4 regions of the Tardiphaga sp. OK246 genome follow, and region 2 is predicted to be linked to each of the others. Evidence: predicted binding sites of a transcription regulator. Region 2 holds the regulator's gene; each other region holds the start of a gene.
What was found. The regulator PhoB, encoded in region 2, activates phosphate uptake and scavenging genes when phosphate is short. The targets are predictions, from matches to a motif close to TGTCATNNANCTGTCAT.
Positions count from the first base shown of each region.

Region 1 (7,431 bases), on a different contig from region 2:
GCGCGGATGGCAATGGCCGAAGCTTGCCGCCGAATACGCTCCCATCATGTCGATGTAGCGTCTGCCAGCCTCGTCCCACACGTAGACTCCAGCCCCGCGGACGATCGTGACCGGCAATGGTGCATAGTTTCCTGCACCAAAACGGGCTTCAAGACCGGCGAAATCGGTCATGACAAGCGCTCTCCCGATTGGGCGCGCCTAAGGCGATGCGCGCCTCAGTTCTGATGTAGGAAGGCCGACGCAGAAAAAAAAGGTGCGAGGGCTCACGACAGGCACCGCCACCTCTCGCGTTCTGCTATAATCCGTTCATGACGATCGGGATTACCGGGCCCGAACGGAAGACGCCAGGGCGAAACGCCGTGGTCGGGGTGATTGTGACTGCCATCTTCTCCGGAATTTGCCTGATCCTTCTCGCGATTGTCGGCGACTTCCTGGTCGACTGGATGTGGTTCTCCGCGGTCGGCTATTCGCAGGTTTTCTGGACATCGATCGGCGCGAAAGCCGCAGTCTTTTCTGTCGTCTTCGCGGCAACTGCCGTCATTGCGTGGGCGAACGCCCGGCTGGCACTTTTTCTTGTCCGACGGCGGCGAGGCCGGCTTCCCGTCGACTTCGACTGGAAGCTCGCGGCCACCGCGGTGCCGCCCGATCCGTTCGAATTCATACGCGATCGGTTGCCATGGCGCCTTGCCATCGCTGGCGGCGCCGGATTCCTCGCTCTGCTTGTTGCATGGGAGGAGGTCGGCAACTGGAGCATCATTCTGCAGTTCCTCTATCAGGTGCCATATGGCGCGAATGATCCGCTGTATGACAAGGATATTGGATTCTATCTGTTTTCGCTGCCCGCCTATATCGCCATCAAGAATTGGGCGTTGCTAACGCTGTTCATGAGCGCACTTCTCGCCGCAGTGATCTATTGGCTGCATGGTCAGATCGAATACCAGGTCCAGCGGTGGTCGATATCACCGACAGCGGTCGCTCACGGCTCGGCGCTGCTCGGCTTGCTCTTTGCGGTGAAGGCATGGTCCTACGGAATCGACCGTTATTTGCTGCTCTACGGAGACAATGGCGTAGTGGTTGGCGCGAGCTACACCGATGTCCACGTTCTGCTACCCGTTCTCTGGTTGCTGATCGGGCTTTCGATCGTCGCGGCATGCGCCGCGTGGGCGAACCTGTGGGCGCGTACCTACTGGCTCCCCACTGCCGCGATGTTGCTCGTCTTCGGGGGCGCCTTCCTGCTGTCCGGCGTGATCCCGACGCTGTTTCAGCGGTTCTACGTGAAACCGAACGAACTGGAACTGGAGCGGCCCTACATCGAGCGCAGCATCCGTCTGACCAGGGAAGCCTATAATCTCGACAAGATCGCCGCCAAGCCCTTTCCTGCCGAACAGGACCTTACCTTCGCGACACTCGAAGCCAACAAGGCGACCATCGAGAACATCAGATTGTGGGACGGGCAGCCGCTGGCGGATACCTACGCCCAGCTGCAGGAGATACGCACCTATTACAAATTAAGTGACCTGGATGTCGACCGCTACTGGCTTCGCGGCACCTACCAGAGCGTGATGCTCTCGGCACGCGAGCTCAGATCCTCACTGCTGCCGCCGAACGCCCAGACGTGGGTCAACCTCCACCTGCTGTTCACCCATGGCAATGGAGCGGTGATGAGCCCGGTAATGCACAAGAGCGCTGAAGGGCTCCCGCTACTTTACCTGCGGGATATTCCTCCCGTTGCGGACGGCGGCCCCGAAATCCGCGAACCGCGCATTTATTATGGACAAGAGGAGAGCAACTACGTTGTCGTCAGGACGACCACGCCGGAATTCGACTATCCGAAGGGGAGTGAAAACGCATACACGGTCTACGACGGTGCCGGTGGCGTACCGCTGACGGGTATGGTGCGAAAAATCATCTTCGCTCACCACTTCAACGACATGAACCTGCTGCTCTCCAGCTACATCACCGACGACAGCCGGATCATGATCCGGCGCAATATCGGGGAACGGCTACGTACGATCGCCCCGTTCCTCAGCCTCGACCACGATCCCTATCTGGTCATCAGCGAGGGGCGGATGTTCTGGATCCAGGATGCCTATACAACCAGTAACTATTTTCCCTCTGCGCAGCCTGCGCCCGGCCGCAATCTGAACTACATCCGCAATTCCGTGAAGGCCGTCATCGACGCCTATAACGGCAGTGTCGACTTTTATCTGATGGACCAGGCGGACCCGATCGCGGCCACCTACCAGCGAATCTTTCCGGGGCTATTCAAGCCGTTTGCGGCGATGCCGTCCGATCTGCAAAAGCACATTCGCTATCCCGAGGACCTCTTCCTGATTCAGGCGCAGCTTTACCAGACCTATCACATGGCATCTGCCGACGTTTTCTATAACCGGGAGGATCTTTGGCAGTTTCCGCGCCAGCCGGCCGGCGACGGCGTCGCGCCGATGGTCCCTTACTACATTGTGATGCGGCTGCCCGGAGAAACCCAGGCCGAGTTCTTTATCATGATCCCCATGGTGCCAAGCCGACGCGACAATATGATCGCATGGCTGGCAGCGCGCTGCGACGCTCCTGACTATGGAAAATTGATCGTCTACGAATTTCCCAAGGAGAAGCTCGTCTACGGACCGTTCCAGATCGAGGCGCGCATTCATCAGAACACGGAGATCTCCCAGCAAATATCGTTGTGGAACCAGATGGGTTCACGGGTCATCCGCGGAAACCTTCTGGTGATCCCGATCGAGAATTCGATCCTGTACGTGTCGCCGCTGTACCTGCGCGCGGTCCACGGACACTTGCCGGAGCTCAAGCGCGTGATCGCCGCCTACGGCGAGCATGTCGTCATGAAAGACACGCTTGCCGAGGCCTTGTCCGCGCTCTTCATCGAAACTAACGCGTCGCCGACATCGCTGAGTGCTGCGACGGAAATGCCACGTGCGAGCCCTGCGGAAAACAGGGCGCAGGAGGCGCTTGATCGCTATAACGAGGCAATGAAGCTGTTGAGGTCTGGGGATTGGGCAGGCTTCGGCACGCAGATCGACGCGATGCGCGGTCTTTTGGAGAAAATGAGCCGGGAATCCGCCGGACACTGACCAACGCCGGCTGATTGTCATTCGACAAAGAGATGCGCGTTCCCGCGACCAAGATTCCAGGTGCATCCCAAGCAAGGTTCAAGCCCAAAGCGATTGGCACTTGCTGGGGAAGGTGCCTCTGTGCAAGACGATTACTCCCCGGAGTGTGATAAGAGGAATCTCCCTGTGACAGCCTCTCTTGATGGCGAAATTCGCGACGGTCGTCATCATATGCCGGTCCGTGTTTATTTCGAAGATACTGACGCCGGCCAGATTGTTTATCACGCAAATTTTTTGCGTTTCATGGAACGCGGCAGAACGAATTACTTGCGTTTGCTCGGAACGAGTCAACAAGAGCTGCTGAAAGAAGCGCGAGAGGGTGCGCCCGGCTTTGCCTTCGTTGTTCGTTCGATGAAAATTGATTTTCTAAAACCGGCAGTCCTGGACGATCTGCTTGACGTCGTCACGATTCCACAAGAGGTGAGGGGCGCTTCGATCCTGCTCGGGCAGGAAGTGCGCCGCGGCGATGAGTTGCTGCTTGAGGCCAAGGTCAAGGTGGCCTTCGTGTCCGGCGGCCGCGCCAAGCCGATTCCGAAAGCGCTGCGGATCGCCATGAAGGCCGATCAGATTTAGCAATCGCCCCATAGGTGAAACGGCATCGACACCGCATGCGGCAGGGCTACAATCCCTGCAACATCGCAAAGCCGAGGGTCCCATGTCGCGTCCACCGTTTCCGCCCTTCACCCGAGAGACCGCCGCCCAGAAGGCCCGCATGGCCGAAGATGCCTGGAATTCGCGCGATCCGGTGAAAGTGTCGCTCGCCTATACCGAGGACTCGATCTGGCGCAACCGCGGCGAGTTCTTTCAGGGGCGCCCGGCGATCGTCGAATTCCTCACCCGTAAATGGGCGAAGGAGCACGAATATCGGCTGATCAAGGATTTGTGGGCGTTCGACGGCAATCACATTGCCGTGCGCTTTCAATATGAATGGCATGACGACGCCGGCAACTGGCATCGCTCCTATGGTAATGAGCAATGGGAGTTTGACGAGGCCGGCCTGATGCGCCGCCGCGAGGCGAGTATCAACGATGTGGCCATTGCCGAGAAGGATCGCCGTTTCCTGTGGCCGGCGCCGGGGCCACGTCCGGCCGATGTGCCGGGTCTCGGCACCGACCCGTTCTAACTAAAGCGAGCCGCTATCGACCACGAATTCGACGCGCTCGGCGACGAAACGTGAATGCGTAGCGCTCAGCGGCGTGCCGTCGGCATCCACATCGATGGAATCGACAATCAAGATCGGACGCCCGAGTGCAACGCCAAGCCGTGTCGCATCGGTTGCGTCGATGATCCCCGCGGTGACCTTCGTCGAGGCGCGGCGATAGTCCTTGATGCCGTAATGCGCCAGGGCCTTGGTCATCGAGCGCACGCGCTCATAGACCTTGCCGAAATCGGGAAAGCGTTCGGCCGACAGCCAGTTGGTGCCGACGCAGATCGGCGTCTTGTCCGCCAACCGCAAGGCTTCAATGCGGATCAGCGGAGCGCCGGCTTTGAGGCCAAGCTGCCTGGCGAGATCGCGTGTTGCCACATCGTCCCAGGCTCCGATCAATTGCGCTTGCGGCTCGCGCCCGCCGGCACCGGCAATTTCCGAGAAGCGGGTGCGTGATCGCAGGGGATATGCAAGCTTTGGCGATTCCACATAGGTGCCGCTGCCGCGCTCGGCGCGCACCAGGCCGCGTTCGGCCAGGGTTGCGAGGGCGCGGCGCACGGTGTGGCGATTGACGCGGTAGATGTCAGCCAGTTCGGTCTCGCCGGGCAGCTTTTCGCCAGCGCCATAGCGGCCATCTGCAATGCCGCGCTCGATGCCGTCGGCGACGTGCCGCCACAATGCAACGCCTGTTGGCTTGTCCTGAATGGTCACAAAATCGGTCCCGGAATGATGTCGACCACGCATTAGCGAAAAATCGTGCCGCTGTCACGAAACGGTCATTGCCTCCGCCTATAAAGTTGTCTAGTAAATCATACAACTTGTTGAGCGGCGGTGACATGACTTCATCCTCCCTGAACCACCAGCAGGCCCGGCGCCGTGAGGCGATGGGGGTGCTTGGGCACTCCGCCACGGCGGATATCGCCGGATATCTCGATGCTGTGGCTGTTCCCGCCCATGAACAACTGCGTCAGCCGGAAAACGGCCTGGTGATGCTGCGCGGCCGGATCGGCGGCGATGGCGCGCCATTCAATCTGGGCGAAGCGACCGTGTCGCGTGCCGCTGTACGGCTTGCCAGCGGTGAGGTCGGCTTCGGCTACACACTGGGCCGTGACGGCGCGAAGGCGCACCTGATCGCGCTCTGCGATGCACTCATCCAGACCAGTGAATTTTCAGATGCTGTCGAGAGCAAGGTGCTGACGCCGCTGCGTGCGCGCGTCGTCGCCGATGTCAAGCGGAAGGCCGCAGAGACGGCAGCGACCAAAGTCGATTTCTACACGCTCGTGCGCGGGGAGGGCTGATCATGACGACAGTTGCGGAAATGCCGGCCGGTTTCGCGGATAAGGTCCTCGCAGCGCAATCGACCTTCCGTTCGGTGATGGATGCGATGGCGCGTCCCGGCACTGTGCAGCGGATTCAGGCTGTTTCGGGCGTACCTGCGCCGATGATGCGCGGCGCGGCCGCTATCGCGCTCACGCTGTTCGATCAGGACACGCCGGTGTGGCTCGATAGCAAGTTGGCGGCGACGATGGATGTTGCCAAGTGGATCAAGTTTCACACCAGCGCGCCGGTCATCGCCGATCCCGCCGTGTGTGCCTTCGCCGTGGTGGCTGATGCTGCCGCGCTGCCGTCCTTCGAGCACTTCGCCTTCGGCACCGGCGAATATCCGGATCGCTCCACCACGATCGTTCTGCAGGTGGCGAGCCTGACTGAAGGCCCGACCTATGAATTGCGCGGTCCCGGTATCGATGGTGTCACGATCCTGCGTGCCGCAATCGGCGTGCCGGATCTGCTGGATCGTCTCGCGCTGAATGCCTCGCTGTTTCCCCGCGGCATCGATCTCGTGCTGGTGTCCGGCGAATCCATTGTCGCGCTACCGCGTACCACGCGTCTTGTCGCGAAGGAGGGCTGAGCATGTATGTCGCCGTCAAGGGTGGCGAACGCGCCATCGAGAATGCGCATCGTCTGCTGGCTCATGAGCGCCGGGGTGATCGCGATGTGCCGGAAGTATCGCTGGCACAGATCTCCAATCAGCTCGGTCTCGCCGTCGATCGCGTGATGACCGAAGGCTCGCTCTATGACCGCGAGCTCGCGGCGCTGGCCATCAAGCAGGCACGCGGCGACATGATCGAGGCGATCTTCCTGCTGCGCGCCTTCCGCGCGACGCTGCCGCGGTTCGGTTCGAGTGAACCCGTCGATACGTCGCAGATGCAGGTGCGTCGCCGCGTCTCCTCGACCTTCAAGGACATGCCGGGCGGCCAGGTGCTTGGCCCGACCTTCGACTATACGCATCGTTTGCTCGATCCGGTGCTGACCGGCGAATCCTCGCCCGAACAGCCGGCCATGACCGATGCAGAGCCGGGTGTGATGCCGCGCGTCACCGATATTCTTGGCCGCGACGGCCTGATTGAAACGTCGCCCATCGAAGATCCCGAGAAGCCGGTGGGCGATCTCACCCGCGATGCGCTGAGCTTCCCGGCAGACCGCGATCTGCGCCTTCAGAATCTTGCGCGGGCCGATGAAGGGTTTCTTCTGTCGCTCGGCTATTCATCGCAGCGCGGCTATGGCCGCAACCATCCTTTTGCCGGCGAAATCCGTCTTGGCGAAGTCGAGGTCGAATTCATGGCCGAGGATGTTGGCTTCGCCGTGCCGCTGGGATCGATCACGCTGACCGAATGCCAGATGGTCAATCAGTTCAAGGGCTCGGATACCGAGGCGCCTTGCTTTACCCGCGGTTACGGTCTCGCCTTCGGCCAGTCTGAGCGCAAGGTGATGTCGATGGCGCTGGTCGATCGCACGCTGCGTGCACGCGAACTCGGCGAGGACATCAAGGCGCCGGCGCAGGACGAGGAATTCGTCATGTCGCATTCCGACAATGTGCAGGCGACCGGCTTCGTCGAGCATCTGAAGCTGCCGCATTACGTCGACTTCCAGTCCGAGCTCGGCTTGCTCCGCAAGCTGCGCAAGGAATTCGCCGATGCCAACGAGACGCCAGTTGCTCTTCAGGAGGCCGCGGAATGAACGCGCCGACATATAACTTCGCTTATCTGGACGAGCAGACCAAGCGGATGATCCGCCGCGCCATTCTCAAGGCGATCGCGATCCCCGGCTATCAGGTGCCGTTCGCCAGCAGGGAAATGCCGATGCCCTATGGCT
Region 1 is NZ_FZOX01000003.1:823,166-830,596, reverse strand. It holds gene rocD (ornithine--oxo-acid transaminase) at 1-171, opposite strand, end outside; gene CHC01_RS16860 (UPF0182 family membrane protein) at 309-3,092, shown strand; gene ybgC (tol-pal system-associated acyl-CoA thioesterase) at 3,258-3,704, shown strand; gene CHC01_RS16850 (nuclear transport factor 2 family protein) at 3,787-4,254, shown strand; gene phnF (phosphonate metabolism transcriptional regulator PhnF) at 4,255-4,989, opposite strand; gene phnG (phosphonate C-P lyase system protein PhnG) at 5,115-5,576, shown strand; gene phnH (phosphonate C-P lyase system protein PhnH) at 5,579-6,187, shown strand; gene CHC01_RS16830 (carbon-phosphorus lyase complex subunit) at 6,190-7,296, shown strand; gene CHC01_RS16825 (alpha-D-ribose 1-methylphosphonate 5-phosphate C-P-lyase PhnJ) at 7,293-7,431, shown strand, end outside.
Region 1: a site for PhoB is predicted at 5,042-5,058, ahead of phnG (phosphonate C-P lyase system protein PhnG). Genes of this name have one in related genera too.

Region 2 (7,431 bases):
TGCGGCAAGTCCACGCTGCTGCGCATCTTCAACCGCATGTATGACCTGTATCCCGGCCAGCGCGCCGAGGGTCAGCTCATGCTCGACAACCAGAACATTCTGGATCCGAAGCTGGATCTCAACCTGCTGCGCGCCCGCGTCGGCATGGTGTTCCAGAAGCCGACTCCGTTCCCGATGACGATTTACGAAAACATCGCCTTCGGTATCCGCCTCTACGAAAAGATCTCCAAGTCGGAGATGGACATCCGCGTCGAGAGGGCGCTGCGCGGCGGTGCACTCTGGAACGAAGTCAAGGACAAGCTCAATGCGTCGGGCCTCAGCCTGTCGGGCGGTCAGCAGCAGCGCCTTTGCATCGCGCGCACCATCGCGGTGCGGCCGGAAGTGATCCTGTTCGACGAGCCGTGCTCGGCGCTGGATCCGATCTCGACCGCGAAGATCGAGGAACTGATCGACGAGTTGAAGGATCAGTACACGATCGCGATCGTGACCCATAACATGCAGCAAGCCGCCCGCGTCTCCGACAGCACGGCTTTCATGTATCTCGGCGAGTTGATCGAGTTCGATCAGACCAACAAGATCTTCACGTCGCCGACCGACCGCCGTACCCAGGATTACATCACCGGCCGCTTCGGCTGACGCGACATATTCGCGGGAGGAATTTGAGATGGCTTTTGAACACACCACCAAGGCTTTCGACGACGATCTGCAGGAGCTGACCCGTCTCGTCGCCGAGATGGGTGGCCTCGCGGAGCGGCAGATCGTCGAATCCGTCGACGCGCTGATCCGCCGGGACGTCGCACTTGGCGCCCGCGTCGTCGCCACCGACTCCGAGATCGACCAGTTGCAGCGCACGATCGAAGAGCGCGCCGTGCTGACCATCGCCAAGCGCCAGCCGATGGCTGTCGATTTGCGCGAGATTGTCGGCGCGTTGCGCGTCGCCACCGATCTGGAACGCATCGGCGATCTCTCCAAGAATATCGGCAAGCGCGTCAATGCACTCGACAGCGACTTCCATCCGCTGAAGCTGATCCGCGGCCTCGAGCATATGACCGACCTCGTGACCACCCAGGTCAAGGCCGTGCTCGACGCCTATGCCGCACACGATCTGCCTGCCGCGATGACGGTGTGGAAGGGCGACGAGGAAATCGACGCGATCTGCACCTCGCTGTTCCGCGAACTCCTGACTTATATGATGGAAGACCCGCGCAACATTTCGTTCTGTATCCACCTGATGTTCTGCGCCAAGAACATCGAGCGGATCGGTGACCATGCCACCAATATTGCGGAAACCGTGTTCTACATGATCGAGGGCCAGCAGATCCTCGACAAGCGCCCGAAGGGCGACATGACCACATTCGCGAATACGCCGACGGTCTGAAGCATGATCAGGAAAAGTGGAAGCCAGTCTTCCGCAAGGATCATGATTTAAAGACTTGTCGGACGTCACTGAGGGTATTGATCAAGATGGCTGTGAATGCACGCATTCTGGTTGTGGAAGATGAAGAGGCGCTAACGACGCTGCTTCGCTACAACCTCGACGCCGAAGGCTATGATGTTGAAACCGTCGCTCGCGGCGACGATGCCGACACCCGCTTGAAGGAGCGGGTGCCGGATCTCGTGGTGCTCGACTGGATGCTGCCGGGCCTGTCCGGCATCGAGCTGTGCCGCCGCTTGCGCGCACGGCCCGAAACCAAGGCATTGCCGATCATCATGCTGACGGCGCGGGGCGAAGAGAGCGAGCGCGTTCGCGGTCTCGCCACCGGTGCCGACGACTACATCGTCAAGCCGTTCTCCGTGCCGGAGCTCCTGGCGCGCGTGAAGGGCCTGCTCCGTCGTGCAGCTCCCGAGCGTCTCGCCACCGTCTTGGCGTTTGGCGACATCGAACTCGACCGCGACAAGCGCCGCGTCGTGCGCTCAAGCCGTCCGATCGATCTCGGTCCGACCGAATATCGCCTGCTGGAGTTCTTCCTGGAACATCCGGGCCGCGTGTTCAGCCGCGAGCAGTTGCTCGACAGCGTCTGGGGCCGCGACATCTATATCGACGAGCGCACCGTCGACGTGCATATCGGCCGCCTGCGCAAGCTGCTCAATCCCGCTGGCGAGCCCGATCCGATCCGCACCGTGCGCGGTGCCGGCTATGCGCTGGATGACCGCTTCGACAAGGCGGCGGAGTAGGTATCTTCCTTCTCCCCGCAAGCGGGGCGAGGTTAGAAGCCCGCAAACAAAAAATGCCCGGCTCATCACCGGGCATTTTCATTTGGTTTAGATGCTTTCCAGCTCAGCGCGTCGGCTTCGGGACTGCGCGGCGGCGGTCGCTGGCCGGCTGATAGGCGATGCGCGAGTGATGTGCGCAATAGGGGGCGCCGGCCAGGGCCTTGCCGCCGCAGAAATAGAAGTCCGCGCTCGACGGATCGCCGATCGGCCAATGGCAGGTGGCTTCGTTGAGTTCGACCAGCGACAGGCGCTGGCTGATCGGAACGATGTTGTCATAGGCGATCGGGTCGGGCTCGGCCTCGATCTCGTAATTATGGGCCAGGGCGGTATTGCCGCGTGCCATCGGGCGGGCGACACGTACCATCTGCTGTGCCGGGCGCGCCTTGCGCTGCCGCGGAGCTGCCGAGGAGGGGCTCTTGGCACGGCCGGACAGGCCAAGGCGGTGCACCTTGCCGATCACGGCGTTGCGGGTCACGTTACCGAGTTCCGCAGCGATCTGGCTGGCGGAAAGGCCGCCTTCCCAGAGTTTCTTCAACTGTTCGACGCGATCGTCGGTCCATGTCATTACCGTCATCGCCGTTTTCCCTTCGTGAGCGCCGGCCTGACCGGGCAGCGCTGCGAGTTGAGACTTCAAAAATCCCTGCGGTCAGAATCCTTTAGCGCTCACCGGGCGCGAATTTCGCGTCCGGCTGTTACGCCGCACTGGATGTGTCAAAAGGATCTACCGCCGCACGAGATGTCGTATCCGACGAGGCAAAAGCTACAATATGCCGTGACTCGCGCGCAAGAGTCGGGCATGCCGCGTCCACATGCTTCTGCAAATAAAGCTGCAAAATCGGCTTTTTCTGCGACTCCGTGTGACTCGAAAGCCGCAGTGCGCGGTTGACAGTCTTCACAGCACACATAGAATAATGCCCACGTGCCGCCCGAGAAGGGCGGCACGTTTCGTTTCTAGGGTCCGTTGTTCGATTTCGCACAGTTGTCATCGACGCGGCCGCAGTCTTTTCGATCGGATCGGTTATGACCAGCAACGCAACGTCTTCGCCCCTCTCTCAGGCTCACTTGCTGCCTGTTTTCGCGCGTGCGGATGTCGCTTTCGAGCGCGGTGAAGGCGCGTGGCTGATTGGAACCGATGGTGAGCGCTATCTCGATTTCACCAGCGGCGTTGCCGTGAACGCACTTGGCCATGCGCATCCACATATGGTCGCCGCATTGCAGGAGCAGGCCACCAAGCTCTGGCACATGTCGAACCTGTTCAAGAGCCCGGACGGCGAGCGCCTCGCGGCCCGGCTGTGCGAACAAAGCTTTGCCGATTTCGTGTTCTTCGCCAATTCGGGTGCGGAAGCGATGGAATGCGCGATCAAGGTGACCCGCCACTATCATTTCTCCAAGGGCCATCCCGAGCGCACGCGCATTATCACCTTTGAAGGCGCGTTCCATGGCCGCACCCTCGGCACGCTCGCGGCGACCGGCGCTGCCAAATATCTCGAAGGCTACGGCACGCCGCTCGACGGCTTCGATCAGTTGCCGCTCGGCGATATCGAAGCGGTGAAGAAGGCGATCGGCCCGAACATCGCCGGCATTCTCATCGAGCCGCTGCAGGGTGAGGGCGGCGTGCGTGCGCCGAGCAACGCGTTCTTCGGCGCGCTGCGCGAACTCTGCGACAAGAACGGCATCCTGCTGATCTTCGACGAAGTGCAGACCGGTATGGGCCGCACCGGCGAGTTGTTCGCCTATCAGCGCATTGGTGTGACGCCCGACGTGATGTCGCTGGCCAAGGCGCTTGGCGGCGGCTTCCCGATCGGCGCGTGTCTCGTCACGGCGGAAGCGGCCGAAGGCATGGCGCCCGGCTCGCACGGCTCGACCTTCGGTGGCAATCCGCTGGCGGTCGCTGCCGCGAATTCCGTGCTCGATATCATGCTGAAGCCCGGTTTCTTCGACCATGTGAAGAAGATGTCGCTGCTGCTCAAACAGAAACTCGCGGGCGTGGTCGACGGCCACCCTGATGTGCTCAGCGAAGTGCGCGGCGAAGGTCTGCTGATCGGCCTCAAGGCTGTCGTGCCGGCTGGTGATCTCGTGGCCGCATTGCGTGACGCGAAGCTGCTGACCGTCGGCGCCGGCGATAATGTCGTGCGCTTCCTGCCGCCGCTAATCGTCAGCGAGTCCGAGATCGAGCAGGCCGTGCAGCGGCTGGAACAGGCCTGCGTGGCCCTCGGTTCATCTGCCAAGACGCAGGGAGCCGCGTGATGAGCAAGTCACCGCGGCACTTTCTTGATCTCACGGCCGTGCCGGCCAGTGAGTTGCGCAATATCATGAACGCGGCTGCCGCCATGAAGGCGAAGCTGAAAGGGCGGGATGGCTCGAATGCCGAGCCCGATCGTCCGCTCAAGAACAAGACGCTGGCGATGATCTTCGAAAAGCCCTCGACGCGCACCCGCGTGTCGTTCGAGGTCGGCATGCGCCAGCTCGGCGGCGAAGTCGTGATGCTCACCGGCGCCGAAATGCAGCTCGGTCGCGGCGAGACCATTGCCGACACCGCGCGCGTGCTGTCGCGCTTCGTCGACATCATCATGATCCGCATCCTCAATCATGACTCGCTGATGGAACTCGCGGAGAATGCGACGGTGCCGGTCATCAATGGCCTGACGCGGTTCTCGCATCCCTGCCAGGTGATGGCGGATGTCATGACCTATGAGGAACATCGCGGCCCGATCAAGGGACGCACCGTGGCCTGGACCGGCGACGACAACAATGTGCTGATGTCCTGGGCGCATGCGGCCGAACGCTTCCAGTTCAAACTCAATATCGCGACGCCGCCGCAGCTGTCGCCGAAGAAGCCGTTCAAGGACTGGGTCAAGGCGGCAAACGCGCCGATCACCTTCAGCGACGATCCCGATGCGATGGTGAAGGGCGTCGATTGCGTCGTCACCGACACCTGGGTGTCGATGGGCGACAAGGACGGCGAGACCCGCCACAACCTGCTCAAGCCCTATCAGGTCAATGCGCGCCTGATGTCGCTGGCCAAGCCCGATGCGCTGTTCATGCATTGCTTGCCCGCCCATCGCGGCGAGGAGGTCACCGACGAGGTGATCGACGGTCCGCAGTCGGTGGTGTTCGACGAGGCAGAAAACCGTCTGCATGCGCAGAAGGGCATTCTGGCCTGGTGCCTCAACGCGGTGGCGTGAGGCGCGATCAGCGATCGAGTTCTGTCGCGGCCAGCTCGGCCACCTGAAAGTCGATGCTCGCCGGATCGTCGTCGCCGAGGAACCATGCGGCCGAGAGGCCGGTCCATGCCAGGACCCATTGCAGTAAGCGATAGCGATCGAGTTTGGCCGCGTCGCTGACGACCTCGACACGCCGCTGGAAACGGCCTGGCAAGGTCGAGACCGGGCGCGTGGGGTCCGAGAGATCCGGGTTGGTGAAAATGTTGGCGAAGTCGAAGCCGCGCTCGCCGATGATGTGCTTCGGATCGATGGCAAGCCAACCACGCTCCCCGAAGTCCAGCACATTGTCATGGTGGAGGTCGCCGTGCAGCACGGTCACCTCGCGCGGGTCGTCCAGCAAAGCGTTGGCCGTTTCGGAACAGCGACGTAACAGGCCGCCATGGGTCGCTGCGGCCGGCGCGAGTTCGCGGAACCAATGCTGCAGCGGTACCAGCGGAGGCGGCGATTTTTGCCTGGGCCGGTGCAACCGCGCCGCCACGGCGCACAGGATGCGCGAGGCTTCGTCGTCCTGTCCACCGCGCGCCATGTCGGAGAGCGAGGCCGGGCCTTGCGCGCGTTCCATCAGCAATGCGTCGTCATGGCGGGCCAGAACCCGTGCGGCGCCGTCGCCGTCCCACCATTCCAGTACCGCGCTGCCGGCGCGTTCGTCCTCGCCCTTGGCCAGTTTCACCATCGCCGGCTGGCCCCGATGCAGGACTGGCAGCAAATATCCGGCGTGGGAGGTAATGGCCGTGCCGTCCGGGACGAGGTGCCACCGCCTAAGGTAGGTTTCAAACATCGTTCGCTTATACTTGGTAGATATTTCATCCGAGCGGGGGCAAATCGTCGCCGGATGCCTTGTATTCGTTCGGACATTTGCCCCTTTGCGGGGTTTCGATTTCAGCTCCTCGCCCTTACATAGAGCGCCATGACCCCATCAAATCCAAATCTCCAGCCCGACGCCCCCATTCGCGCGCCGTCCTCCGTTCCGGTCGATGACGCGGTGCTGCCCTTCGAGGTGGCGCCGCTCGACCTACGCGGGCGGCTGACGCGACTTGGCCCGGCGCTCGACGAGCTGCTCGCCAAGCATGATTATCCTGCGCCGGTGGCCAAGCTGCTCGGCGAGGCCATCGTGCTGACCACGCTGCTCGGCTCCTCGCTGAAATTCGACGGCCGCTTCATCCTGCAGACCCAGACCGATGGTCCGGTGTCGCTGATGATCGTCGACTTCCGCGCGCCGGATAAAATGCGCGCCTATGCGCGTTTCGATGCCGAGCGCCTTTTGCCCGGTCTCGGCACCGCGGCGCTGCTCGGCAAGGGCCATCTGGCGATGACCGTCGATCAGGGGGCGGATATGAGCCGCTATCAGGGGCTCGTCGCGCTTGACGGCGGTACGCTGGAAGATGCCGCACATGAATACTTCCTGCGCTCCGAACAGATTCCGACCAAGGTGCGCCTCGCCGTCGGCGAGGAATGGCGCAGCGGCGAGGAAGGTGGCCCGACACATCGCTGGCGCGCCGGTGGCATGCTGCTGCAGTTCCTGCCAAAGGCGCCGGAGCGCGTGCAGCGCGACCTCCATGCCGGCGATGCGCCGGAGGGCGCGGAGGTGGATGCTGTGCCGGAAGATGACGCCTGGGTCGAGGGCCAGTCGCTGATTGGCACCGTCGAGGATGTCGAGCTGATCGATCCCGATCTGTCCGGCGAGCGGCTGCTGTATCGCCTGTTCCACGAGCGCGGCGTCCGCGTCTTCGCCTCATCGCCGCTGCGCGCGGAGTGTTCCTGCTCGCGCGATGCCGTGTCCGGCATGCTCAAGAGCTTCGAGCCGCAGGACCGCGCCGACATGGTCAAGGACGACAAGGTCGTCGTGACCTGCGAGTTCTGTTCGTCGGTGTATGAGTTCACACCGCAGGAAGCGGGCGTGGAATAGGCATTCGCCCGCGTCACGCCCCGCTGTCATTCCCCGGCACACCAATTGGTGCGGCGAGGAAACTCAATCCACACTCGTCATTCCGGG
Region 2 is NZ_FZOX01000005.1:436,029-443,459, forward strand. It holds gene pstB (phosphate ABC transporter ATP-binding protein PstB) at 1-636, shown strand, start outside; gene phoU (phosphate signaling complex protein PhoU) at 665-1,378, shown strand; gene phoB (phosphate regulon transcriptional regulator PhoB) at 1,471-2,175, shown strand; gene CHC01_RS23460 (GcrA family cell cycle regulator) at 2,279-2,788, opposite strand; gene CHC01_RS23465 (aspartate aminotransferase family protein) at 3,235-4,461, shown strand; gene argF (ornithine carbamoyltransferase) at 4,461-5,399, shown strand; gene CHC01_RS23475 (aminoglycoside phosphotransferase family protein) at 5,407-6,216, opposite strand; gene CHC01_RS23480 (Hsp33 family molecular chaperone) at 6,346-7,344, shown strand.

Region 3 (7,431 bases), on a different contig from region 2:
GCTGCGGCATGGGAGAGACCTACTGCTGCAATGCACGTGGCTGGATCGGCCGGCGTGCCACCGAGGAAGTCGGCCCAGAAGGTCAGGTTTTCCGTCACCGTCAAAGCCGGCTTCATGGCGTCGCGGTGGCCCAGGTAATGGGCCTGTTCGGCAACGGTCATTTCGCCGTCGCCGCCCTCGAGAGTGATGGAGCCCTCGGCCGGCGCCAGCAGGCCTGCGATCAACCGCAGCAATGAGGTTTTGCCTGCCCCGTTAGGGCCAATGACCGCCACTGCCTTGCCTGCCGTGGCATCGAAATCGAGCCCGGCGAAGACTTCGCGGCCGCCCCGCAGGCATCGTAAATTGCGCCCCGAGAGCCGCATCTTAACCCTTCCATGACCATCTGATTTGGCTCAGAGGTCGCCGCGGCGTTGTTGCATCATTTCGCAGGGCTGCAAACGATTGTCGATATGGCAGCGGTTCTAGAAAGATTCTATAAGTCGGAACTTGATGCAGCACACAATCGGCGCCTGCGAGCAAACCGGCCTTCTCCGCCGACGGTGTCTCGGTACCATTTTCCGGGTATCGGTCAACTGAATTGGGACCCCTTCACATGACCTCGCTCGACAGTTTCAGGTGCCAAAAAACCCTCAAGGTGGGCGCTAAAACTTACGTGTACTACAGCCTGCCGCTCGCTGAGAAAAACGGTCTGACGGGCATTTCGAAGCTGCCGTATTCGATGAAGGTCCTGCTCGAGAATCTGCTGCGCAACGAGGACGGCCGCAGCGTCAAGAAGGAAGACATCGTTGCTTTCTCGAAATGGCTGAAGAAGCGCAAGCTTGAGCACGAAATCTCGTTCCGCCCTGCGCGCGTGCTGATGCAGGACTTCACTGGCGTCCCCGCGGTAGTCGATCTTGCTGCCATGCGCAACGCGATGCAGGCGCTGAAGGGCGATCCCAAGAAGATCAACCCGCTGGTCCCGGTCGATCTGGTCATCGACCACTCGGTGATCGTGAACTTCTTCGGTGACAACAAGGCGTTCGGCAAGAACGTCGCCGAAGAGTACAAGCAGAACAAGGAGCGCTACGAGTTCCTGAAGTGGGGCCAGAGCGCGTTCTCGAATTTCTCTGTCGTGCCGCCCGGCACCGGCATCTGCCACCAGGTCAATCTCGAATATCTCGCCCAGACCGTCTGGACGAAGAAGCAGAAGATGACGGTCGGCAAGAAGACCGCCACCTTCGAGGTCGCCTATCCGGACACGCTGGTCGGCACCGACTCGCACACCACCATGGTCAACGGCCTCGCCGTGCTCGGGTGGGGCGTCGGCGGCATCGAGGCGGAAGCCGCGATGCTCGGCCAGCCGCAGTCGATGCTGCTGCCCGACGTGGTCGGCTTCAAGCTGTCGGGCGCACTCAAGGAAGGCGTCACCGCCACCGACCTCGTGCTCACCGTCACCCAGATGCTGCGCAAGCAGGGCGTCGTCGGCAAGTTCGTGGAATTCTACGGCCCCGGCCTCGACGCCATGTCGGTCGCTGACAAGGCGACAATCGGAAATATGGCGCCGGAATATGGCGCGACCTGCGGCTTCTTCCCGGTCGATGCCGCCACCATCGACTATCTGAAAACTTCGGGCCGCAAATCGGCGCGTGTCGCACTGGTTGCCGCTTATGCCAAGGCGCAGGGCCTGTACCGCACCGCCAAGTCGCCCGATCCGGTGTTCACCGAAACGCTGAAGCTCGATCTCGGCGACGTCGTACCCTCGATGGCCGGCCCGAAGCGTCCGGAAGGCCGCGTCGCACTGCCCGCCATCGCCGAAGGCTTCTCTGCCGCGCTAACCACCGAATACAAGAAGCCGGATAGCCACAACGCGCGCTTCCCCGTCGAGGGCAAGAACTTCGATGTCGGCCATGGCGACGTGGTGATCGCTGCCATCACCTCCTGCACCAACACCTCGAATCCGAGCGTGCTGATCGCCGCCGGCCTGCTGGCACGTAACGCCGTGGCCAAGGGCCTCAAGACCAAGCCGTGGGTGAAGACCTCGCTGGCGCCGGGCTCGCAGGTCGTCGCTGAATATCTCGCCAATTCCGGCTTGCAGCTCGATCTCGACAAGATCGGCTTCAACCTCGTCGGCTTCGGCTGCACCACCTGTATCGGCAATTCCGGCCCGCTGCCGCCGGAGATTTCGAAATCGATCAACGACAACGGCATCGTTGCCGCAGCGGTTCTTTCGGGCAACCGTAACTTCGAGGGTCGCGTCTCGCCGGACGTGCAGGCAAACTATCTCGCCTCGCCGCCGCTGGTCGTCGCGCACGCACTTGCCGGTACGGTGACCAAGAATCTAGCGGTCGAGCCGATCGGCGAAGGCAAGGATGGCAAGCCGGTGTTCCTGAAAGACATCTGGCCGACCACGAAGGATATCAACGCCTTCATCAAGAAGTACGTGACGTCGACTATCTTCAAGAAGAAGTACGCAAACGTGTTCGACGGCGACGCCAACTGGCGCAAGATCAAGACGGTCGAGAGCGAGACCTACAAGTGGAACATGGGTTCGACCTATGTGCAGAACCCACCCTACTTCGAAGGCATGAAGAAGGAACCGGAGCCGACCACCGACATCATCGATGCGCGCATCCTGGCTCTGTTCGGCGACAAGATCACTACCGACCACATCTCGCCTGCCGGTTCGATCAAGCTCACCTCACCCGCGGGCAAGTATCTGTCGGAGCACCAGGTGCGCCCGGCCGACTTCAACCAGTACGGCACGCGCCGCGGCAACCACGAAGTGATGATGCGCGGCACCTTTGCCAATATCCGCATCAAGAACTTCATGATGCAGGGTGCTGACGGCAACGTGCCGGAAGGCGGCATGACCAAGCACTGGCCCGATGGCGAAGCCATGTCGATCTACGACGCCGCGATGAAGTATCAGGCCGAACAAGTGCCGCTGGTCGTGTTCGGCGGTGCCGAATACGGCAACGGTTCGTCGCGCGACTGGGCTGCGAAGGGCACCCGTTTGCTCGGCGTTCGCGCCGTGATTACCGAAAGCTTCGAACGTATTCATCGATCCAATCTGGTCGGCATGGGCATTCTGCCGCTAACCTTCGAGAACGGCTCATCGTGGAAGAAACTCGGCCTCAAGGGCGACGAGAAGGTCACGATCCGCGGCCTGACCGGCGACATCAAGCCGCGCCAGCAGATGGTGGCGGAAATCGTGTCGGCCGATGGCTCACTCCACAAGGAGACGCTGCTCTGCCGCATCGATACGCTGGACGAGCTCGAATATTACCGCAATGGCGGCATCCTGCATTACGTGCTGCGTCAGCTTGCAGCCTGACGCCCATACGTGGTGTGACGTAGTGCCTCACCGCGAAGTGAGTGGCTAGTGAACAGAAGGCGGCCTATGAAGGGCCGCCTTCTGGCGTTTGAGGGCATGAACGTGTTAGCGACACCAATGTGTGACACCGTCTGTTATGTGTCTCACCTCGAGCGTGGCAAAACCTCATGAAATCCTTTGGCGGCATATCGCAGTGGACCGGCGCGCTCAGCGTGTGCGCCGCCATTGCAGCAAGCGGTAGCGCGCTGGCCCAGCCTAGGGCCGTGGTGGAGCTGTTTACCTCGCAAGGTTGCTCGTCCTGCCCGCCTGCAGACAAGATCATCGGCGACCTCGCCAAAGACCCGTCCGTGATCGCATTGAGCATGCCGATCGACTACTGGGACTACCTGGGCTGGAAGGACACGCTGGCCGACTCGCGTTTCAGCGCGCGGCAGAAGGCCTATTCACAGATGCGCGGTGATCGCGACGTCTACACGCCGCAAGTCGTCGTCAACGGCGCCACTCAGGTGATCGGCAGCGATGCCGATCGTATCCAGGGCGCGATCAGCGAAACCAAGAAAGGCACCGTGATGACGGTGCCGGTGTCGATGTCGGTTTCCGGCAAACACGTCAACGTGTCCGTTGCCGCATCGAGCAATGCGCCGGATACGGCGCATGGCGAAGTCTGGATCTGTTCCGTGTCGAAGGCAGTGCCGATCACGGTCGGGCGCGGCGAGAATCGCGGCAAGCAACTGACCTACTACAATGTCGTCCGGAACTGGCTGAAGGTCGGTGACTGGACCGGCAACGCCGCCAACTGGACGCTGCCGCTGGAGAACATCTCCAGGGATGGTGTCGATGCCGCCGTCGTTTATGTGCAAGACGGCACGCGCGACAAGCCCGGCGCGATGCGCGGCGCGGCCTATACGTCGCTACAGTAAGTCTTCAGATTGATAACTTCGGTAGCTGCTGCGCTTACGCGTGGCATGCCCGCACCATTGTGAGCCCTCGGCGAAGACTGGATTGCTTCGTCGCTTCGCCTATCGCAATGACGCTTGATGGTCTCGCAAAAGCATCCACCAAAAAGAAAAGGACCAACTTGCGTTGGCCCAGTGGGGATTAACTTCCTGCGCAGGGTCCGATCCCAACGACCGCGGGGGGCTGGGGGCTGAGGAATCCGAGACCGGAAGAACCGGACCCGACGCAGTATCTTCTTGTCGCAATCCAGAAGGGCGCCCAATGGGCCAAAATTTGGCGGCAATAAGATTCACCTGACGTTCCCGTGACGGGAAATTTCTACCATCAGCCCTGCGGATCGGCCCTTGCAGAGGACCGCGGTCGGCGCGATCATGTCGGCGATATGACAGGAGGCGCTGCATGAACGTGATTCCGGGAGATACTGAGCCCACCGAGAATCGCGCGGCGACGGGCTCCGCCGCCGCCGCGCCCGTCGTCAGCTTCAACCGCCTTGAGCTCAGCCGCATCCTCAATCTGTACGGCCGTATGGTCTCCGACGGTGAGTGGCGCGATTACGCCATCGACTTTCTGCGCGACCGCGCGGTGTTCTCGGTGTTCCGCCGCTCGTCGGAAGTGCCGCTCTATCGCATCGAGAAAGATCCGCGACTGGCGCGCAAGCAGGGCATGTATAGCGTGATTTCGGCCAGCGGCATGATTCTGCGCCGCGGCCAAGAACTCGACCGCGTGCTCCTGGTGATCGATCGCAAGCTGGCGGTGGTGTAATCGATTCGCAGAGCGTCAGGGCAGCGTGCGGGCGCCGTCGCCAAGTGCGAGCTGCATCGAAACGGTGTCAAGCCAGCGATCGAACTTGAACCCGACATCGGTATGCACCCCAACCATCTGAAATCCGGCATTGCGATGAACCGCGATGGAGCCGGCATTCGCGCTGTCACCGATCACGGCGACCATCTGGCGGTAGCCGCGGCTCTCGCATTCGGCGATCAACCGCGCGAGAAGTTTGCCGCCAACGCCTCGCCGTTGGGCTTTCGGATCGAGATAAATCGAATTCTCGACGGTAAAGCGATAGGCCGGTCGCGGGCGATGCGCGCTGGCATAGGCATAGCCGACAACCCGGCCTTCCAGCACAGCCGCGAGATACGGATAGCCCCCGCTCACCATCCCCTCGAAACGCCGCGTCATCTCGGCCAAATCTGGCGGGATCAGTTCGAACGTGGCCGTGCCGAACTGCACCGCCTCGGCATAGATCGCGGTGATCGCGGGCAGATCTGCCGCCGTGGCGGGCCTGATTTCAATATCGGACATGGCGCTGAGACTATTTTTGCTCCACCCAAAAGAAAAGCCCCGGCCTTTCGGCCGGGGCTAAGATCTTCTCTATGCTCTGAGCTTATTCGCGCTGTCCGAGCAGCTGCAGCAGCAGCGTGAACAGGTTGATGAAGTTCAAGTAGAGCGACAGGGCACCGGTGATCGCCGCGCGCTCGGCGATATCGCCGCCCTGCGAGGCGTAACCGTAGATGTAGTCGTTCTTCAACCGCTGGGTATCGTAGGCAGTGAGGCCCGCGAAGATCAGCACACCGACGACCGACACGATGAACTGCAGCATCGACGAAGCGACGAAGATGTTCACGACGCTCGCGATGATGATGCCGAACAGGCCCATCAGCAGGAACGAGCCCATGCCCGTCATGTCACGCTTGGTAGTGTAGCCGTAAAGGCTCAGCGCACCGAACGAGGCAGCGGTGATGAAGAACACCCGCACGATCGATGTGTGCGTGTACACCAGGAAGATCGACGACAGCGAGATGCCCATCAGAGCCGCGAAGGCCCAGAACAGCAACTGCGCAGTAGCCGGCTTCAGCCGGTTGATGCCGAACGAGATGGCGAACACCATGACCAGAGGCGCCAGGATGAACACCCACTTCAGCGGGCTCACGAACATCGCATAGCCGAACGGCGTCAGGTAGGAGCTACCGATCCGGGCAGCAGCGCCCGACGGATCGGTCGTGACAGCCGCCATGTACACGCCGAGAGCAGCGAGGCCGGTGATGGCCAGACCGATCGTCATGTAGTTGTAGATGCGCAGCATGTAGGAGCGCAGTCCGGCGTCTACGGCAGCGGCATCGCGCGCGCCGGCCCGGCCGAAGGGGGAAGCATAGTTACGGTCTAGATCCGACATGGTCGAAACCTCGATGTTGTCCGGCTGATCGCAAAGGGTTCGCGTCGCCGGTTCGAATTATATCCCAGATATCTGCGCTTCCTGACACTAAACTCGATTTCATAAAAAATCGATGTCATCTGCGCTCGATGTCTGACCCATAGGGTATGTGGTAAACTAACACATTCGCTGCAAGCTTCCACGCGTGGCGGAATGTCGCTCCGATTTACATTCAGACATCCTGGTAAACTTTCAGCCTGACGCAAGCTTGGCGATTTCTCAGTCATTTTGCACGAATCAGCCCGCGCAAAGGCTGCTTCGTGTCAAAACAGGTCACAAATTCCGTAACACGGTGGCAGGCTTCTGGTTCAAGGCTACCAACGTACCCACCAGGCCCAGGCCCACTGTGACAATTAGCGCCGCCAGCACGACGCCAGCCGCGCTGCCAGCCTGCCAGACGAAGCTCAGCGTCATCAGGCGCGTGACGATCAGCCACGCCGCCACCGAGCCGGCAATGACCCCAAACACCGCTGTGGCCAGGCCGATCATCAGATATTCGAGTGCATAGGCACCCAGAAGCCGCGCACGCGTGGCGCCGAGGGTCTTGAGGATCACGGCGTCATAGACGCGATGCCGGTGACCGGCGGCCAGCGCGCCACCGAGCACCAGGATCGCCGAGAGCAGCGTCACCGCGCTGGTACCGCGGATCGCCAGCACGAGATTTGTGACAACCGATCCCACAGTGTCGAGCGCTTCCCGGACCCGGACGGTGGTGATCATCGGAAATGCGTCGGCCACCGCCTTGACCAGACCGGCGTCCTGGGACGGATCGGACTTCGGTTCGGTCAGCGTGGCAATATGGGTATGCGGCGCACCGCGGAAGGTATTGGGCGAGAACACCAGCACGAAATTGATGCCGAGGCTCTGCCAGTCGACGGACCGCATATTGCCTATCCTGGCGGTGATATCGCGGCCGAGCACGTTGACGGTAACCTCGTCGCCGAGTTTG
Region 3 is NZ_FZOX01000001.1:1,230,908-1,238,338, reverse strand. It holds gene ccmA (heme ABC exporter ATP-binding protein CcmA) at 1-362, opposite strand, end outside; gene acnA (aconitate hydratase AcnA) at 593-3,313, shown strand; gene CHC01_RS06000 (DUF1223 domain-containing protein) at 3,481-4,233, shown strand; gene CHC01_RS05995 (DUF2794 domain-containing protein) at 4,670-5,032, shown strand; gene CHC01_RS05990 (GNAT family N-acetyltransferase) at 5,048-5,572, opposite strand; gene CHC01_RS05985 (Bax inhibitor-1/YccA family protein) at 5,655-6,443, opposite strand; gene CHC01_RS05980 (ABC transporter permease) at 6,756-7,431, opposite strand, start outside.
Region 3: a site for PhoB is predicted at 4,642-4,658, ahead of CHC01_RS05995 (DUF2794 domain-containing protein). Genes of this name have one in related genera too.

Region 4 (7,431 bases), on a different contig from region 2:
GCGACTGCGGGCGCAGCGTGGTGTCGCCGACATCGTCAGAGCGGCGCTCAGGTGTAACCATGCGATCGGGTGGCGTATTCATGATGCGACGTTACCACGGTGCAACGGCCGCGCGAACCACCAGCACAGGCTGGCTGGAATCACGGCAATGCCCGCGAGCAATGCGGACAGCGACAGCGCTTGCGCGAGCGATCGAACGCCGGGCAAAATCACCGCTGAGGATTCCGAGGGCTGAACGAACATTCCAAACCCGATGAAGCCGGCAATGCCGACGCCCGCAGCGAGCCACGCCATCCAGATCGTGTTTTGCCCGGCATAGACGGCCGACAGCGCGAAGACGACGCCGGCACCGAGCGACGGCAGCAGCGCCGCCAATGCAGCAACGAATGCCAGCAGCCACAGTGCAATCGACACAAGCGATCTGAAACCATCGAGATCGGCGACAGAGAAGATCAATTGCAGGATCGACGCACCCAGACCGACCACAAGCAACGACACAAGTGCAGCCACGGATAGCGAACCGACAACACCGAAGATCGCGACAATGCCGATCACGCGGGCGATTCTGGCAAGGCTCACTTCGCCAATTCCTTCAGCCCGAGCTTGATGAGTTGCGCCGTTTCCGCACCCTCACCTGCGCTGCGCGACGCGGCTGCGACGGCGGCCGCCGCCTGTGGCTGGCCATAGCCGAGATTGACCAGCGCGGAGATCGCATCCCTGACGGCGCCTGGTGCGCGGTTGTCGTCCATCGCGCCGGCGAGTTGCGCGACCACCGGATCGACGGACGCAAAGGCCGGCGCCTTGTCCTTCAATTCGCTGACGATGCGTTCGGCCACTTTAGGACCGACGCCCGGCGTGCGCGCCACGGCCGTCTTGTCGCGCAGCGCGATGGCATTGGCGAGGTCGGCCGGCGGCAGTGTGCTGAGCACGGCAAGCGCGACCTTGGCGCCGACGCCCTGCACGGTCTGCAGCAAGCGAAACCATTCGCGCTCCATATCGCTGCGGAATCCGAACAGCTTGATCTGGTCTTCGCGGACATAGGTTTCGATGGCGAGCACCGCAGCTTCGCCCGCCTGCGGCAGTGCCTGCAGCGTGCGAGCGGAACAATGCACCTGATAGCCGACGCCCTGTACGTCGAGGATCACATAGTCCTCGCCGTAGCTGTCAATCAGGCCTTTGAGCTTGCCGATCACGCGCCGACGACCTTGAGGCGCAGCGCCGTGCTCTGGCGATGATGCGCATGGGTGATGGCGATCGCCAGTGCATCGGCGGCATCGGCCGATTTCGGCTCGGCCTTCGGCAGCAGGATCTTCAGCATCACCTGGATCTGGTTCTTGTCGGCGTGCCCCGCGCCGACCACGGTCTTCTTCACCTGATTGGGCGCGTATTCAGCGACGGCAATGCCGAACATCGCCGGCGTCATCATGGCGATGCCGCGCGCCTGGCCGAGCTTCAGCGTCGCGACGCCGTCCTTGTTGACGAAGGTCTGCTCCACCGCTGCCTCTGCCGGCTGGAAATCGCCGAGGATCTTGGCGAGCCCCTCATGAATGCCGAGCAGCCGGCTTGCCAACGGCAGATTGTCCGGCGGTTCCACCGAACCGCAGCCGATATAGGTCAGCCGGTTGCCGTCGATCTCGATCACGCCCCAGCCGGTGCGGCGCAGGCCCGGATCGATGCCGATGATGCGGACAGGAGGGCGAATCGGAGGGTTTGTCATCCCACAGGGATAACGCCGGTCGGAGCGGAACGAAATAGAAACGCGGAGCCGTCCCAAAGGAAAGAGAGGGAAGCTGAACCCCTGCTCAGCCGCCCATCTTGGCCATCAGCGCGTCCGATACCTCGAAGTTGGCATAGACGTTCTGCACGTCGTCATGCTCGTTCAACAGGTCCATCAGCTTGATCAGCTTCTCGCCGGTCTCGTCATCGACCGAGAGCGTGTTCTGCGGCTTCCAGATCACCGCCGCCTTGCGGGCTTCGCCGAATTTGGCTTCCAGTCCCTTGGCAACCTCGCGGAACGTCTCCTGCGAGGCATAGACCTCGTGGCCGCCCTCGCCCGACACCACGTCATCCGCGCCGGCCTCGATGGCAGCTTCGAGCATGTCGTCGGCAGAGGCCTTGTCGGCGTCATATTCGATCACGCCGACATGGTCGAACATGAAGGAAACCGAGCCGGTTTCACCGAGATTGCCACCGGATTTGGTGAAGTAGGAACGGATGTCGGACGCGGCGCGGTTGCGGTTGTCGGTCAGTGCCTCGACGATGACGGCGACGCCGCCGGGGCCGTAGCCCTCATAGCGGATTTCATCATAGTTCTCGCCGTCGCTGCCGATCGCCTTCTTGATGGCGCGCTCGATGTTGTCGCGCGGCATGTTCTCCTGCCGGGCGGCGATCACGGCGGAGCGCAGCCGGGCATTCATCGACGGGTCCGGCGTCCCCATCTTGGCAGCGACGGTGATTTCGCGCGCCAGCTTGCTGAACAGCTTGGACTTCTGGGCATCCTGCCGGCCCTTGCGGTGCATGATGTTCTTGAATTGGGAATGTCCGGCCATGCGGTCTCTCTTGAAGCGTCAGGGTAGTTGGGGCTGCGGCGCGGGGTTATAGGCCGCGAAATCGGCAAAATCAAAAATTTGCCGCCGAATCCGGCAGATCTTCGCAATACCGCGACCGACCTTAACCATCACTTCACGCCGAGGTGCAAGGTTACCCGTATAGATTGTATTCATTGGGGTCACCGATGGCGTTTGGACTGTTCCGCAAGCGGCAGCCGGAAGCGGCTGAAGTGGTGATGATCGCTGACAACACAGCACCTTCTGTGGCACCGCAGCATCCTGAACCAGATACCGCTCGCGACATCCTGGAGTTGCTGGAACTCGAGCTGGGCGCGCTTATCCGCCAGCTTGAGCGTGCCGCGACATCCGTCGCCGGCGGCGCCGAATCGACCGCCACCACCCTCTCCGCCATCCGCGCCCGCACCGACGTGCTGGCCGACCGCAGCAGCGCCGCGCAATCCACCGCCACGACCTTCGCGCAGGCCGCCGACAAATTCACCCACTCGGCCGAGGGTATCGGCACCCAGGTGCGCGATGCCAGCCGGCTCGCGGACGAGGCCGGCGCCGCCGCGCATGAAGCCAGCGCCAATGTGGACCGCCTGCGCGACTCCTCCGCTGCAATCAGCAATGTGTTGGAGTTGATCGCGCAGATTGCCCGGCAGACAACGATGCTCGCGCTGAACGCGACCATCGAGGCGGCACGCGCCGGCGCTGCAGGCCGCGGCTTCTCGGTCGTCGCCACCGAGGTCAAGGCGCTGGCGGTGCAAACCCAGAACGCCACCGAAGAGATCAGGAAGAAGATCGACACCCTGCAGCGCGACGCTGCGAGTTCGGTCGATGCGGTGCATCGCATCTCCACCGCCATCGACGCGATCCGCCCGGTGTTTGCCAATGTGAATGGCGCAGTCGCCGAGCAGAACGCGACGACCAGCGAGATGTCGCACAATGCCAGCACCGCCTCGCAGTTCATCGTCTCGGTCGGCGACAGCGCCGCGGAAATCGATAGCGCTGCGAAGGAAGCGGCTGCCCATGGCGAGCATGTCGCGCAGGCCGGCCAGGCCGTGACGATGTTTGCCTCACGGCTGAAGTCGCGCTGCGCGGTACTGCTGAAACAGAGCGAGCGCGAAGACGAGCGCCGACGCGAAAAGCTGCCATGTCACCTCAATGTCGATCTTCAGGCGCGCGGCGGCCAGATCCGCGCACCGGTCTATGAAATCTCGATGGACGGGATCCTCATCGGCGGACCAGACGCGAACCGGCTTCCGTTGCACGACATCGTTGCTGCTGAACTCAGCGAGGTCGGCCCCTGCCGCCTGCGCATTGCCGAACATTCCCCCGCCGGCGCACAGGCACTGTTCGTCGCGCCCGACAACCATCTCATCAGCCGGATCGAAGACCGGCTATGGGCTATTCATGACGAAAACACCGAATTCGTCACCCGCGCCATTGATGCCGGCGCCGCGCTCAACAAGATCTTTGCCGACGGTATTGCATCCGGCGCTATCAGCATCGACGACATGTTCGACGACAACTACGTCGAAATCCCTGGCTCCAGTCCGGTGCAGTACCGGACAAAGATTCTCGGCTGGGCCGACCGCGCACTCCCCGAATTCCAGGATGCGTTTCTGGCCAAGGACACCCGCATGGCGTTCTGCGCCATGATCGACCGCAACGGCTATCTACCGGTACATAACAGCATCTATTCCAAGCCGCAGCGCCCAGGTGATGTCGCCTGGAATACGGCCAACTGCCGCAACCGCCGCATCTTCAACGATCCGGCTGGATTGGCCGCCGGTCGCAATACACGTTCCTACCTGATCCAGAGTTATGCCCGCGACATGGGCAACGGTCAGACCGTGATGATGCGCGAGATAGACGTGCCTGTGCGCATACAGGGACGCCATTGGGGCGGCTTCCGCACGGCGTACAAATTATGATTTGGGTTTGTAAACGGCGCTGCGCTGCCACCTGAGACCTGGCGCAGCGCCGCCTATTCCGTCTGCGAGTGGGCTAGCAGCCGAAACTGCCAAGGCGTCCTAGCCGCCGCTCGTTCGGCCCTCCGCATTGTCATCTCCGCCGTATGAACCGCCGCCATATCCATATGGCGCGCTGTATCCATATGAACCGGGGCCGGCACCAAATCCGCGATAGACCGTTACGGGGGCGCTTCCCTCATACCGCGCGTGAGACGACATGATCCGTCGATGCTTGCTGGCAGCGCTATGCCCGTCTTTGGCCTGCGCGGTCCAGCTCGAAGTGCCGGCGATCAGTAAAGCGGCGCCCAACAGAATGAATTTATTCATCACATTTTTCCTTGGTCAACGAGCCCCGCGACCTCAGATGCGCACGCTTGGCTCTCAAGGTAGCGCCAATCACGCGTAGTTGAATTTCGGCTTGCGGTACCCCGTCCTGCATGGACAGCGGCGGCGAGACCCATTGGGGCCATTTGCCCATTCGCTCCGGGCATGGGAGGCAGTGTCACACCGCTGACATTTGCATCGGTCCATAACCGTGGACCCATTCGATACAAGCGGAGCTGCCATGACCGAACATTCCCTCGACGACGCGCAAGCAATCCACGACCGCATTCGTGCAGAGATGCTGGACGGCTTCGACGAAGAACTCGAGCTCGAGATCGATGACGATCGTCTCGACGCCCTGACCAACGAAATGTCCGACCGCAGCCCGGCGGAGACCATCGAGCGACGCCTCTATTTCAAGGAACTGTTCCGCCTGCAGGGCGAATTGGTGAAGTTGCAGAGCTGGGTGCAGCAGAACAAGCTCAAGGTCGTGGTGATCTTCGAGGGTCGCGATTCCGCTGGCAAGGGTGGCGTCATCAAGCGGATCACCCAGCGGCTCAATCCACGCGTTTGCCGCGTTGCCGCACTCCCCGCGCCGAATGAGCGCGAACGCACCCAATGGTACTTCCAGCGTTACGTCTCGCATCTCCCCGCCGGCGGCGAGATCGTACTGTTCGATCGTAGCTGGTACAACCGCGCCGGCGTCGAGCGCGTGATGGGTTTCTGCACCGAGGATGACGTGGAGGAATTCTTCCGCTCGGTGCCGGAATTCGAACGCATGCTGGTGCGCTCGGGCATCATCCTGGTCAAATACTGGTTCTCGATCACCGATGAAGCGCAGCACCTGCGCTTCTCGATGCGCATCGCCGATCCGCTCAAGCAGTGGAAGCTCAGCCCGATGGATGTCGAGGCGCGCACCCGCTGGGAGCAATACACCAAGGCCAAGGAAGCGATGCTCGAGCATACGCATATTCCGGAAGCCCCGTGGCATGTGGTGCAGGCCGTCGACAAGAAGAAGGCCCGCCTGAACTGCATCGCGCATCTGCTCGAACAGCTTCCCTATCAGGAGGTCGAGCATCCGCCTGTGGTCCTGCCTGCACGCGTGCGCAATCCCGACTATCACCGCACGCCGGTGCCAGCCGAAATGTATGTGCCGGAGCGGTACTAACCCCACAGTCGGCAGATCGCGTGCCGTTTTTCGGGCAGGCCGAGCCTAACGCAACCGCAATATTCTTTTGAATAAAAGTCATCCGACGCTCACGACAGAGGGCGTCGGATGACGTCGCGCAGATTTTACCGCGATTTATCCGACAGACACGCTCGCGCGACATACAAACCAATGTATAGTCCTGCTGCATCTTATTGCTGCTTTTGAAATGATGACCGTACGCCTATAGTACCGTCGTTGGTCGATGACGAACCATTCGCCATTGCATCATCGAGTCGAGCAATCGGGGGTCTCACTGTGGCAAATCTCAATATTAACGGCGAGCAGAAGTCCTTCGACGCACCAGACGACATGCCTCTGCTCTGGGTGCTGCGCGACATTCTCGGCATGACCGGCACGAAATTCGGCTGCGGCGTGGCCTTGTGTGGTGCCTGCACCGTGCATGTCGATGGCAAGGCCGTGCGCTCCTGCCTGCTGCCGGTCAGTGCGGTGAGCGGGCGCGCCATCACAACGATCGAAGGCGTCGGCACCACACGGGTCGGCGCCAAGGTGCAGAAAGCCTGGCTCGATCTCGAAGTCATTCAATGCGGTTACTGCCAATCCGGACAGATCATGTCAGCGGCGGCGCTCCTCGCTTCTACGCCAACCCCTGACGATTCTGATATCGATGCCGCCATGGCCGGAAATATCTGTCGCTGCGGCACCTATGTCCGGGTGCGTGAAGCTATCAAGCATGCTGCCTCCGAACGGCAAACCTAGGAGTCGGCCATGAAACTTGCAGACAACATGCTTGTTGCGGCCAGTCCTGCAAACAAGCCTTCTGGCCTGTCACGGCGCAATCTGCTCGCTGGCGCCTTTGCCGGCGGCTTTATGTTCGCCTTCCAGCTTCCGGTCCGCGCGGCCAATGAGCCGACGCAACCTCCCGATACGACGGAGGGCAAATTCGCCCCCAACGCCTTCATCCGCATCGACACTACCGGCAAGACGACACTGGTGATGCCGCAAGTCGAGATGGGGCAAGGCATCTATACCGCCATCGCCATGATCCTCGCCGAAGAGCTCGACGCCGACTATGCGCAGATCACGCTGGAACATGCGCCGCCCAGCGACAAGCTCTACGGCAATCCAATTTTCATCATCCAGGCGACCGGTGGATCGACTTCGGTGCGCGCATTCTGGAAACCGCTGCGCAATGCCGGTGCAACCGCGCGTGCGATGCTGTTGCAAGCCGCAGCCGAACAGTGGCAGGTCGAACCTGCGAGCTGCACGGCGTCGAATGGGCAAGTGATGCATACGGCCAGCGGGCGCAAACTGTCCTATGGCGAGTTGTGCGACGCCGCCGGCAAACTCACACCGCCGAAGGAGGTCGCGCTCAAGGACCCAAAAGACTTCTCGGTGATCGGCAAGCCGCTGA
Region 4 is NZ_FZOX01000003.1:833,230-840,660, forward strand. It holds gene ruvB (Holliday junction branch migration DNA helicase RuvB) at 1-82, opposite strand, end outside; gene CHC01_RS16880 (hypothetical protein) at 79-579, opposite strand; gene ruvA (Holliday junction branch migration protein RuvA) at 576-1,193, opposite strand; gene ruvC (crossover junction endodeoxyribonuclease RuvC) at 1,190-1,717, opposite strand; gene CHC01_RS16895 (YebC/PmpR family DNA-binding transcriptional regulator) at 1,803-2,549, opposite strand; gene CHC01_RS32610 (hypothetical protein) at 2,568-2,723, opposite strand; gene CHC01_RS16900 (methyl-accepting chemotaxis protein) at 2,786-4,486, shown strand; gene ppk2 (polyphosphate kinase 2) at 5,091-6,017, shown strand; gene CHC01_RS16915 ((2Fe-2S)-binding protein) at 6,315-6,776, shown strand; gene CHC01_RS16920 (xanthine dehydrogenase family protein molybdopterin-binding subunit) at 6,786-7,431, shown strand, end outside.
Region 4: a site for PhoB is predicted at 5,026-5,042, ahead of ppk2 (polyphosphate kinase 2). Genes of this name have one in related genera too.